3 regions of the Neobacillus sp. genome follow, and region 1 is predicted to be linked to each of the others. Evidence: predicted binding sites of a transcription regulator. Region 1 holds the regulator's gene; each other region holds the start of a gene.
What was found. Region 1 encodes Rex, which represses fermentation and respiration genes when NADH is low (regulators of the CRP and FNR family bind a similar motif). Its sites were predicted from a motif close to TTGTGAAATATTTCACAA; they were not measured.
Positions count from the first base shown of each region.

Region 2: RTR43_RS14505 (cytochrome c oxidase subunit 2A) is a predicted target of Rex. The motif match lies at 1,750-1,767, and genes of this name have one in related genera.
Region 3: RTR43_RS10645 (L-lactate dehydrogenase) is a predicted target of Rex. The motif match lies at 2,202-2,219, and genes of this name have one in related genera.

Region 1 covers NZ_DALZYO010000030.1:4,145-8,361, forward strand. The annotation lists gene RTR43_RS17355 (ABC-F family ATP-binding cassette domain-containing protein) at 1-1,442, opposite strand, end outside; gene moaC (cyclic pyranopterin monophosphate synthase MoaC) at 1,621-2,118, shown strand; gene RTR43_RS17365 (redox-sensing transcriptional repressor Rex) at 2,154-2,810, shown strand; gene RTR43_RS17370 (YhbD family protein) at 3,140-3,763, shown strand; gene RTR43_RS17375 (polymer-forming cytoskeletal protein) at 3,776-4,217, shown strand, end outside.
Region 2 covers NZ_DALZYO010000022.1:27,076-31,292, reverse strand. The annotation lists gene RTR43_RS14515 (isoprenylcysteine carboxyl methyltransferase family protein) at 1-68, opposite strand, end outside; gene RTR43_RS14510 (type III polyketide synthase) at 69-1,157, opposite strand; gene RTR43_RS14505 (cytochrome c oxidase subunit 2A) at 2,001-2,150, shown strand; gene RTR43_RS14500 (cytochrome c oxidase subunit II) at 2,172-2,648, shown strand; gene RTR43_RS14495 (b(o/a)3-type cytochrome-c oxidase subunit 1) at 2,648-4,217, shown strand, end outside.
Region 3 covers NZ_DALZYO010000015.1:8,018-12,234, forward strand. The annotation lists gene RTR43_RS10625 (hypothetical protein) at 1-423, shown strand, start outside; gene rpmG (50S ribosomal protein L33) at 478-627, shown strand; gene RTR43_RS10635 (5-formyltetrahydrofolate cyclo-ligase) at 776-1,342, shown strand; gene RTR43_RS10640 (DUF92 domain-containing protein) at 1,339-2,148, shown strand; gene RTR43_RS10645 (L-lactate dehydrogenase) at 2,286-3,239, shown strand; gene RTR43_RS10650 (hypothetical protein) at 3,338-3,532, shown strand; gene RTR43_RS10655 (rhomboid family intramembrane serine protease) at 3,728-4,217, shown strand, end outside.

The DNA of each region.
Region 1 (4,217 bases):
TTGCTATCAAGGTCTAGATGGTTGGTTGGTTCATCTAATATTAACACATTTGCTTTTTCTAACATCAGTTTAGCAAGTGCAAGCCGTGCCTTCTCTCCGCCGCTTAAGGTAGAGACAATTTTCAGGACATCATCGCCGGAAAATAAAAAATTGCCGAGTACTGTCCGGATTTCTTTTTCACTTTTTAATGGGTAATCATCCCAAAGTTCATTTAATACGCGTTTATTCGAGGTCAATTCAGCCTGTTCCTGGTCATAGTACCCGATTGAAAGGTTTGTCCCATATTGTATGGCTCCTGCAAGCGCAGGTAGTTTTTTGATAACTGTTTTTAACAGAGTCGATTTACCGATTCCATTTGGGCCAACAAGGGCAATGCTTTCTCCCTTATAAGCCCGAAAGGTGATGGCATCTGAAACTTTTTCCCCGTCGTAACCAACCGCAAGCGAATCTACCATTAGAACGTCATTTCCACTTTGTTTTTCAATTTCAAACGAGAAGGTTGCGGACTTTTCATCACCTAAGGGACGGTCAATAGTCTCCATTTTCTCAAGCTTTTTCCGGCGGCTTTGTGCTCGCTTCGTCGTCGATGCGCGTGCCAGGTTCCGTTGGATAAAGTCCTGGAGATTGGCTACCTCTTGCTGTTGTTTTTCGAAAAGCTTCATATCACGCTCATAATTGGCCGCTTTTTGGTCAAGGTAAGAACTATAGTTACCCGGAAACCTTTGAATTTTTTTGCGGGCTACTTCGTAAACTTGGGTGACAACCTTATCTAAAAAATAGCGGTCATGGGAGACAATTAAAATCGCGCCATCATAGCTCTGTAAATATTGCTCAAGCCAGGAAAGGGTTTCGATGTCAAGATGGTTGGTAGGCTCGTCCAAAATTAAGATATCAGGTTTCGTTAATAGCAATTTCCCTAAGGCAAGACGGGTTTTCTGCCCACCACTTAAACTTGAAATCAGCAAAGAACTTTCGCGGAAATTTAGCCCATGCAGCACGGAGCGAATATCGGCCTCGTATTGATATCCACCTTGTTCCTTAAATTTCACTTGGAGCTCGTCATATTCTTTAAGAACACGTTCGTATCTTGTGTTGTCTTCGAACACACTTGGGTCAGCCATTTGATTTTCAAGCCTGCGAAGTGATTTTTCCATCAATTGAAGCGGTTCGAAAACGGTTATCATTTCTTCCCAAATTGATAAATTTGATTCTAAACCAGTATTTTGTGCTAAATAACCGATGGTCACTTCTTTTGGCTTGATAATATCCCCGCCATCATGAGACAATTGTCCGGCAATGATTTTTAACAATGTCGATTTCCCTGCACCATTGCGGCCAACAAGTGCCGCGCGGTCCCGGGTTTGTAATTCTAGCTTTATATTCGATAAAATAAGGTCAGCACCATAATATTTTTGTAGTTGATTGACCTGCAATAAAATCATTCTAATTCACCTCTATTACATAGGAATAGTGTACCTTATTCCGGCATTGTCGGCAATAAAGGGCAGACCTATAGCGTCGAGTGAGATATTATTTTTTGAAAAAAATGTTTGAATTAGTTCAAAGTTTCACACACAATAACTGAAAAATAGTGTATGATTTTTTTGGGAGGATTTATTTATGGCAAATTTTACACATTTTAATGAAGAAGGCAGAGCAAAGATGGTCGACGTCAGCGAAAAACCGGAAACGGCTCGGACCGCTCTTGCTCATTCAAGCATAACTGTTAGTAAAGAAATTTTTGGAAAAATAACCAATAATGAAATGAAAAAAGGCGATGTCCTGGCTGTGGCCCAGGTTGCTGGAGTTATGGCGGCAAAAAAAACATGGGATCTGATTCCAATGTGCCATCCGATTCCATTAACAGGAGTTAATATTTCCTTCTCATGGGAAGAAGATCAAGAAGATCACTATCATTTACATATTGCAGCAGCGGTAAAAACCAAAGGTAACACGGGTGTGGAAATGGAAGCGTTAACAGCGGCGTCAGCTTGTGCCTTAACCGTGTATGATATGTGTAAAGCGGTGGATAAAGGCATGGTCATTGGACCGACCTATTTAGTCGAGAAAACGGGCGGCAAAAACGGCGATTATAAAAGAACCGAACAAGTTAAATGAAATGTAACTAAATCATTCAAGGGGTGTGGGAGATTATGAGTAATGAAACGATGAAAATACCACAGGCGACAGCAAAACGGCTGCCCCTCTACTATCGATTTTTAAAAAACCTCCATTCTTCCGGTAAACAAAGGGTCTCTTCTGCAGAATTGAGCGAGGCGGTGAAAGTGGACTCAGCAACCATTCGCAGGGATTTCTCCTATTTTGGTGCTTTAGGGAAAAAGGGCTATGGCTATAACGTCAATTACTTATTATCCTTTTTCCGGAAAACCTTAGACCAAGATGAATTAACAAAGGTTGCGTTAATAGGGGTCGGTAATCTCGGAACTGCCTTTTTAAACTATAATTTTTTAAAAAACAATAATACGAAAATAGAGTGCGCCTTTGATGTGGATCCGACTAAAATGGGAACGCTGATTCGTGAGGTACCGGTCTATCATTTGGACGATTTGGAGAATGTTCTAGCCAATGAAAATATATCGGTTGCGATTCTTACGGTTCCGGCTTCCGTTGCGCAGATGATTACAGATCGACTTGTGAAGGCGGATGTGAAAGGGATATTAAATTTTACTCCGGCAAGGTTAAATGTTCCTCCCGCCATTCGGGTCCATCATATCGACCTAGCAGTAGAACTGCAATCACTGATTTACTTTTTAAAGCACTATCCGACTGGGGAAGTAGAAGAAGAATAGCTAGTATAAAGGGTTTTTCACGAATATCTACTCGTGAAAAGCCCTTTTTTTGTTGTATAGGAAATTATAAAATAATTAATTGTGGATAAATTGAAATAGTTCTCTGAATCCAGCTCCAGCGCCCAGCGGCTAGTGTACTTCGCTCTCCGCCCTACGATAAGTCAACATCGAATCGCTATCGCTCTTCGTGTTTCCTTTATCTCAGTTGGAGCGCTCCAGTCCATACGCCGCTAAACGGGCGCTTGCGCCTTTTGTGCTTGAAGGTCTTTTTGCTGCTTTACAAACGTAACAGTGTTATGTTACATTGAAAATAGAAAGGGGTTTTCAATATGAGTGAGGAGTTAATTTCTAAGAAGGATTTATTAGATATTGCTGGAATATCGTATGGACAGCTATATCGCTGGAAACGGAAGGATCTCATTCCTGAAGAATGGTTTATTCGGAAATCCACATTTACGGGCCAAGAAACCTTCTTTCCAAAGGAAAAAATCTTAGAAAGAATCAATAAAATTCAAACAATGAAGGAAAATTTGTCATTGGATGAGCTAGCTGATATGTTTTCTCCAAATATTAGTGATTTGCAGTTGGAAAAGGATGATTTAATAAAACGTAACATTGTTTCGATTGAAGTAATGAATTTTTATCTAGAGAACGATAAAGGCGTGAAGATATTTAATTTTCCGAGAATCCTTGAAGTATATATATTAGAAAAGCTGCTTCAGTCAGGTGAGATTAATTTAGATGAGGGGAAAATGCTCTTACAGGTATTAAAGGACAATGCCCAGCATATCAAGCAAAAAAGCTGTGAATTGGTATTTACGCGAAAACTAGGAGTTTCATCGTGTCTTTTATTATTGAATGCCGAAGCTGCTCATTTTGAGCGAGGAACGAAAGTTGTCACGACTCTCGCACTGATGACCTGTATGGAAGAAATTAAATCGAAATTATTGTAAAGGAGAATCGTGATGGAAACAAAAAATAGAGGAGATTTGGTCATTAATGGTATTGGGGCATCAAACGGTGGGCAGTTCCATCTTGTTACCTTAAATGGACGAGGAAAAGTTAACAGTGATTTGGAGTGTAGTGAGTTTGAATGCAATGGTTCAGGTACGGTCAATGGCAATGTTACAGCAAATACAGCTAAGGTAAGCGGGAATGCCAGTTTTAAAGGAACAATCGAAAGTCAGAAGTTTACGGTGGACGGAACAGCAAAAATTGGGCAAAATCTGTATGCTAAACAATTACAGGTTTCAGGTAAAGCCTCTGTTGGCGGAAAAGTAAAAGCTGAGGAAATTAAACTTAGAGGCATTCTGACGATTGGAGAAGATTGTGAGGCTGAAACGTTTAAAGCACAATACCGGTTTACAATTGGAGGACTTTTAAACGCGGATCAAGTAGATATTGAGA
Region 2 (4,217 bases), on a different contig from region 1:
AAGAGTTCAATCACTCGCTGAAGGATGATAAATGCAAATATAAAAATGAACGGAAGAATATCAATCATTCACTGCCACCTCAAAAGCAATAATTCAGAACTAAAGCCTGGACCAAGGGCAGTACAAAGCCCTAAAGACCCAGTTGGAATATTCATTTCCATGTAGCGCTTTAACACATAAAAAATAGTTGCTGATGACATATTTCCGAATTCTTTTAATACTTCAAGAGCAACATCAATCATCGATGAAGGAATATCTAGAGACGTAACATAGGCATCCAATACTTTTTTACCCCCAGGGTGGGCAATAAAACAGTCAATTTCCTCCAATCCAACGTTGTATTGCTTTAAAAATCCAGTTACATTTGGCTTTAACCAGTGTTCAATAATTCGCGGGATATCCCGCGAAAAAACAACATACAATCCTGTATCTTTCATATCCCAGCCCATCACATCTAAAGAATTAGGCATTAGTGTCGATTGGTTTGCATAAATGGATGGTACTGCTTCTTTTTTCTGATAATCATTCATGGCGGCGGAATCACCGCAAACCAACACACAGGCCACTCCATCGGCAAAAAGAGTCGTTCCAATTAAATTACTTTTTGACAGATCATTGCGCTGGAATGTTAAACTACAAAGTTCAACAGATAGAACCAGAACTTTGGCTTTTGGGAATGCTAAGCAATATTCGAATGCTCTTGATAAACCGACAGCACCACCAGCACAGCCGAGTCCCCAAATCGGCACCCGTTTCGTGTGCGGATTAAACGGTAATTGATTCATAATTCTCGCTTCAATACTCGGAGTCGCAAAACCGGTTGTTGAAATAAAAAAAATCGCGTCAATATCGTCATAAGGAATCTTCTTTTTTAGAAAGTTGTCATTATGTAAGCACTTCTCAACTGCTTCTTTCCCTAGCCTGACAGCAGAATCGATATAGGCATCATTCTTGTCTGCAAATGAATGATTCTGATGGAACCACTCAATATCTTTGACAAAATGTCGCTTCTTAATTTGTCCATTTTGGAAGGCTTTCATTAATCTCTCAATATCTTTAAATGAATCACCAAAAAGCTCTCTTGCAAATTCCGACGCTTGGTCTTGGTTAATTTCATGAGGAGGAATAACCTCTGCAATTGACATAATCGTTGGCATCATCATACTCCTTTACCACTTGTAAGGGTATTTTTACCAATTAACCGGAAATTATTCTGAGAATCCTTAGGCAAAAAAAACTTCCCGATTAGGGAAGTAAACGTTTTGAAGGTTGTTGTTGTGCACTTAAATTATAACGCGGATTTGGACTTCCTTCATTACGCAATCATTTCCAATTTTCTTATCAAAAACCTTGCATGGTCATACCCCCGTCAATGAAAAGGGTCTGTCCATGAACATAAAGCACCTTAGGAGCAGTGCTTTTTTAAAATTCATTATTTTACTGGTTGTGTTTGAACTTCGATTTTTATTTTATTTCCTGCTACTACACCGCAAATTTTGCAGATTGCGGCTTCATTGTATAAGAGTCGACATTTTTCACAATAATACTTCTCCACAAAAACACACTCTTTTCTGAAAGAAAATATGGCATTATTTTTTAGCCGATAGGAAAGTATAACTTCCTTTCAGTCATAAGTGTTACGACACCTTTTTTTTTGCCCTTAGGGGCTCTCCAATCGGCAGGTTTTCTATATCATATTTTAAATACTTCAAAGTGTGAATCCCTGTCAAAAAACCGGAATTAAAAAGTATGTGAAGTATTTATCAAGTACTTTTATCACAGGTACGGTGTGATTGTTCATATTTTATTCACATTTGCCTTTGAAGAATTGTGATATAAATCACTGTTATATCAGGTTTTTAACATTAACATAGTAAATATCTAAGGAATGAACAATTTGTGAACTAACAAATTTAGTATTTTACTTTCACAATTGTTTTGTATTATGAAAGAGAACTTATTTAATTTAATTTTCAATTTTCCGAAGGGAGTGTATGGGGATGGCGAATGCGGAATTAAAAACTAAACAAAAAACAGTAATCGAAGACAAATCCTCCCTTAAAGGGACATTAGCGTCCGTTTTCTTTGTGGGAGCATTTATTATTGTCACTTGGGTATGTGTCTACTATCTTTTCTTAGAACGTTTTTAATGATAGAGGGGGGAGAAATTTATGCATATGCATAAATTAGAAAAAATTTGGCTTATTTTTGGAATCAGCGCACTCGTGGTTTTCTTAACAGTAATTGGAGTAAGCGCATTTTATCTTGGTAACAAGCCACCAAGCTGTTTAACGACTATTGATCCTGAAAAGGTCGATCAACAAAAACCATTTGATAAGCCTGGCCTTCATAAGGTTGAAGGAAAAACCTGGGACTACGAATTAGTCTTTGTCGCACAAGCCTTTTCATATAATCCAGGAAAAGTAGAGGTACCTCTGGGTGCAAAGGTGAAAGTTATTGCCACAACGAAAGACGTTATTCACGGCTTCAATGTTGCTGGTACAAATATTAATATGATGCTTGAACCTGGCTATGTAAGCGAATATACAACCACATTTGACAAAGCTGGTGAATATTTAATTGTTTGTAATGAGTACTGTGGTGCTGGACACCATTTAATGAGTTCAATGATTGAGGTGGTAAAATAATGGCTAACGAAACAGTTGCAAAAGTAAAGGTTGACCCGCGTGATGCAAAGCTTTCAATGGCACACTTTTTTGTTGCCTTTTCGGCTCTTGCTCTAGGCGGATTAATGGGACTCTTACAAACACTTGTCCGCTCTGGTAAATGGGAACTTCCATGGGGAATAGATTATTATCAAGTCTTGACCGTTCATGGTGTATTATTAGGACTTGTATTAACAACCTTCTTTATAATGGGATTTCAATATGCTGCTGTGAGCAGAACAACTGGGGGCCATTCAAACGCTGCAAGACGCCTGGGCTGGATTGGTTTTTGGATCATGTTAATTGGAACCTTAATGGCCGCGACCATGATTTTACTTAAGGAAGCATCTGTTCTTTATACGTTTTATGCACCACTTAAAGCACATTGGATTTTTTATTTAGGATTAACTTTTGTCGTGGTCGGCAGTTGGATTGATGGTGCTGCTCAGATTATGACCTATGCAAAATGGCGCAAAAACAATCCTGGAAAACCAAGTCCATTATTAAGCTTTATGGCGGTAATAAATACTGTAATGTGGATTGTCGCGACACTGGGTGTAGCTGCAACTGTCCTTTTCCAATTACTTCCTTGGTCTCTAGGATTAGTTGACACTGTAGATGTTCTTGTAAGCCGAACATTGTTCTGGTATTTTGGACATCCATTAGTTTACTTCTGGTTATTACCAGCTTACATGTGCTGGTATGCCATTATTCCAAAAATTATTGGCGGCAAAATTTTCTCAGATTCGTTAGCACGTTTATCGTTTATTTTATTCCTGCTCTTCTCTATCCCAGTTGGTTTCCACCACCAATTAACAGAGCCAGGAATTGATCCTGCATGGAAGTTTTTACAAGTTATCCTAACTTTCATGGTTGTTATTCCATCATTAATGACTGCATTCTCTTTATTTGCAACTTTTGAGAGATATGGCCGCAGTAAAGGAGCAACAGGCCTGTTTGGCTGGTTTAGAGTGCTTCCTTGGAATGATGCACGTTTTATCGTTCCATTTATCGGAATGGCGGCTTTTATACCTGCGGGTGCAGGTGGTATTGTCAATGCTTCCAACCAAATGGATCAGGTCGTTCATAACACTATTTGGATAACTGGACACTTTCATTTAACATTAGCAACATCTGTTGTGTTAACATTTTTCGGAATTTCTTATTGGCTTATTCCCCATTTAACTGGGCGGAAATTAACAAAGGCAATGAATAAATTAGCAATTATTCAAGCTTGGGTGTGGTTCATTGGTATGACTTTTATGTCAGGTGCGATGCATTTCGAAGGTCTGCTTGGCGGCCCAAGACGTTCTGCTTTCTCCACTTATGGAGGTGCAAAGCAAGCGGCTGAATGGATTCCTTATCAAGTTGCCCAAGCAGTTGGCGGTTCCATTTTATTCCTAGGCATTATTCTAGTACTGATCATCTTTGTTAATCTTGCTTTCTTTGCTCCAAAAGGAGAAGAAGAATTCCCAGTGGCAGAAGCAGAAGACAATGCAGAAAAGGCACCAATGGTGTTTGAAAACTGGAAATTATGGCTTGGTATTACGG
Region 3 (4,217 bases), on a different contig from region 1:
AGTAATCATAGCATGCAAACGAAAGAGGTAAAGGTTTTAGTGATGCACCATTTTTCAAATGTAAGTCAAGATAACATCACATATATTTCACCAATCGATAATCGGATTTTTCACCACACGAAAAAAAATGTTTATTTAGTTAATGGGCAATTTAAGGGAGACGGTTTGACAGAGTATACGGCAATACCTCAATGGTATGCTTATACAGATCAAATATGGAATTCATTGCAAAAGGGAAGCTTAAAATATCAGCCGATTGCTAAGGGACCGGCAGCGAGTATCTTCACAATTAAAATGTCAATCCATCAACAAGAAACCAGTAAAATGAATACATGGACTATTACAGGCTCAAGTAAAAATGAATTACTTGCAATGGAGGAAGGACTTTTTAAAAACGCACTAGCATTTCCTTTTGAAAAATGATATTATAGAAAAGTCGTATGAATGAATAGCTTAATCGTTTGGAGGGAAATTAACATGCGTGTGAATATTACATTAGCTTGCACTGAGTGTGGAGATCGTAACTATATTTCAACAAAAAATAAACGTAATAACCCAGATCGTCTTGAGCTTAAGAAATATTGCCCAAGAGAGAAGCGTACAACAGCACATCGCGAAACAAAATAAGCAGTAGGGCTTCCTGCTGCTTTTTTTGTTGGCTGATAGGAAACGATAACTTTCCTATCAGGCATAAGGGCAACTACGCCTCTGTCTTCGCATTTAAAGCTCGCCAATCGGCGAGTTTTCTTTAGCTAAAAATAAGGAGGTTTCTAAAATGATTGATAAAAACTCCCTTCGAAAACAGATGAAAGAAACACTCTCAACACTTTCAAAACCCCTCTATGAAGATTATTCCTATAAAATTGCAACTAAGCTCTTTGAAGATAAGGACTGGATTCAAGCACAAGTCGTTGGTATTACTGTTTCGAAGGTGCCAGAAGTAGATACCTTTCAAATTATCCGAAAAGCATGGGAATTAGGAAAACAAGTGGCTATTCCAAAATGTTATCCGAAGGAAAGGAAGTTATCTTTCAGAACCTTAAGCGAATTTTCCCAACTGGAATCCGTATACTATGGGTTATTGGAGCCGATTGCCGAATTGACAACGGAAGTTCCTTCTGAAAAAATGAATCTCTTAATTGTTCCCGGAGCAGCATTTACAAGGGAAGGATATCGCTTGGGATTTGGTGGAGGTTATTATGACCGATATTTACCTAGTTACTCCGGCCAAACCCTATCACTTGCTTTTAATGAGCAACTAATTCCTGGAATCCCTGTGGAAGAACATGATATATCCGTTTCGAAAATAATTACAAATCTTGAGGTCATACAACCAAAATGATGGAAACAACGATTATTTTAACCGTTATTATGTTAACAGGACTGGTGGGATACATACTCAAATCATTGACGAGATCTGGAGCATTTGCTGCTGTAATGGTAGGACTAGCCGTCTTCCTTGGATTTGGTGTAAACGGTCTGGTTCTACTTGGTGCATTCTTTTTGACTTCAAGTCTTTGGTCCAAATATAAAAGTTCTGTAAAAAATCCCATCGAAGAAAAATTGGCAAAAGGTGCAACAAGAGATTGGCGTCAAGTGCTCGCAAATGGCGGGGCTGCCGGACTTTTTAGTTTCATCTATTATTTTAACCCTGATAGTACTTGGTTAATTGGCTTTGCTGTTAGCCTTGCCAGTGCAAACTCTGATACGTGGGCATCGGAAATTGGTCCGCTGAGCAAAAAGGCTCCCATCTACATACGAACCTTAAAACGAGTTGAAAAGGGAACATCAGGAGCAATAAGTTTATTAGGAACTCTAGCTGCAGTTGCTGGTTCGCTGCTCATTTCACTGCTCAGTTTTTGGCTGTTCCATTTGGACATCCTGCTTAGTTTCCTTATTTTTTTATTTGGTTTTATCGGAAATATAATTGATACCTTCATTGGTGCCTATTATCAACAAGTATATCAATGTGATCAATGTGGAATGGAAACCGAAAAAGAAGTTCATTGCGATTTACCGACGAGGCGAATCAAAGGGACTGCTTATGTGGACAATGATATGGTTAATTTTCTTTCAGGGTTTCTTGCGGCGATGATGGCGATTTTTCTTATTCATTTGTTGATAAATTTTTTCAGCCACTCATTTTAACAAAATTTGATCAATAGACAACGGTTACATTGAAATTACTTAGTGAAAAAATTTTATGAAATAATATACAATATAATTGTAGGAGAAAATAACCCAAGCTTTATCCTATTTTAATATCTTTGTTAGGAGGAATCTTTATGTTAAAACGTGTGAATAGAGTTGCTCTTATAGGGACAGGTTTTGTTGGTTCAAGTTATGCCTTTGCCATGTTGAATCAAGGAATCACAGAAGAGCTTGTCTTAATTGATTTAAATAAAGAAAAGGCTGAAGGGGACGCAATGGATCTTAATCATGGACTTCCATTCGCACCTTCACGTACAAAGATTTGGTATGGCAGTTATGCTGATTGTGGTGAAGCCGATCTTGTTGTAATCACTGCAGGAGCAAACCAAAAGCCTGGTGAGACGAGACTTGACCTTGTAGAGAAAAATACAAGAATTTTTAAAGCCATTGTCGAAGAAATAATGGCAAGTGGATTTGATGGTATTTTCCTCGTTGCTACTAATCCGGTGGATATCTTAACCTATGCAGTTTGGAAGTTTTCCGGACTTCCAAAAGAGCGAGTAATCGGTTCTGGTACGATTTTAGATACGGCTCGTTTTCGCTATTTGCTAGGAGACTATTTTGATGTGGATACCCGTAACGTCCATGCCTATATTATTGGTGAACATGGGGATACCGAATTGCCGGTTTGGAGCCACGCCGATATTGCAGGTACGTCCATCTCGGATTGGACAAAAAATAAAGAGGGATATAACAAAGAAGACCTTAATCAAATCTTTTTGAATGTTCGCGATGCTGCATACCATATTATTGAGCGAAAAGGTGCCACCTACTATGGAATTGCTATGGGATTAGTGAGATTAACAAAAGCGATTTTACAAAATGAAAACTCAGTTTTAACTGTTTCTGCCTATCTTGAAGGTGAATATGGGCAAAAGGATATATACATTGGTGTTCCTGCAGTGGTTAATCGTAAAGGGATTAGACAAATAGTAGAGTTAGACTTAAATGAAGATGAACAGGCAAAATTCATGAACTCTGTTAATGTATTAAAGAAAACAATGGAGCCAGTTTTTCAGAAAATATAAAACGAAAAGGGGCAGATTCTTTTGAATTTGGCCTTTTTTTACTGACATAGGGATAAAATTGATGTCATCTTCACAGAATAATCGTAGGAGGGATGACAATGTCTCGCATGTTAACATCCATTTTGATGATTGGTTCCATTGGTTATTTTGCCTTCCGGTACAGATACCGGATTCTCAATGTTCTACTTGCTTCTGGCTGGATGCGCCGTCTTGCGGTAGGCTCGATTATGAGCTTTCCAGGAATAAAAAACAAAATGATGAAATCAGTATTTGGAGGACCATCTGAATGGTGAAAACCACAGATGGTTTTTTATTTTGGGAATATGTCTAAATAGTTAATTATTATCATTTCAGGTTGTTACATTCATGTAAACTCTGAATTTAGTCTATAATGAAAGAAACGCTGTAAAAATGAATGTATATTTATTATCTGATTGTCATTTATCGATGAAGCCAATATGGCTCTAGTGATAGAAAGAAGGGGAGAAATGAATACGAGAGAGAGTTACATCTTTTGGAGGCTGGCCTATTCTTTCATCTCTGATCATGGTTATCGTATTATTCAATTATTTGAAAATCAAAAAGAACTATGGCTTGAAAAATTAGAAAATAAGAAAGCTCCCATTATACGAATGCTGCTCCATGATTTAGACTGGAGCAATGCCATGCAAAGAGATATAGAATTTACTGCTTCCAATGGGGAAAGAGTGCGCAAGCAAATAGGTCGAAATGAATTAAAGGTGATCAACATTTACATCAGCCAATTTCCGCCGGTTGATGAATATGAATATCGACTTGCCAAGCCATTTATCTATCCAGACGGAAATAAGACGGAAGTAAACTCGATATTATTGACGAGTGAAGATTATGAGCCGGGTTTTCAACGGCTGACAGATTGGCTTAAAAGCGAGTTAACCTTCCCGATTAATGATGAATACTCCGAGGAGGAAGCCGAGAATCAAAAAAAAGCAACACTCG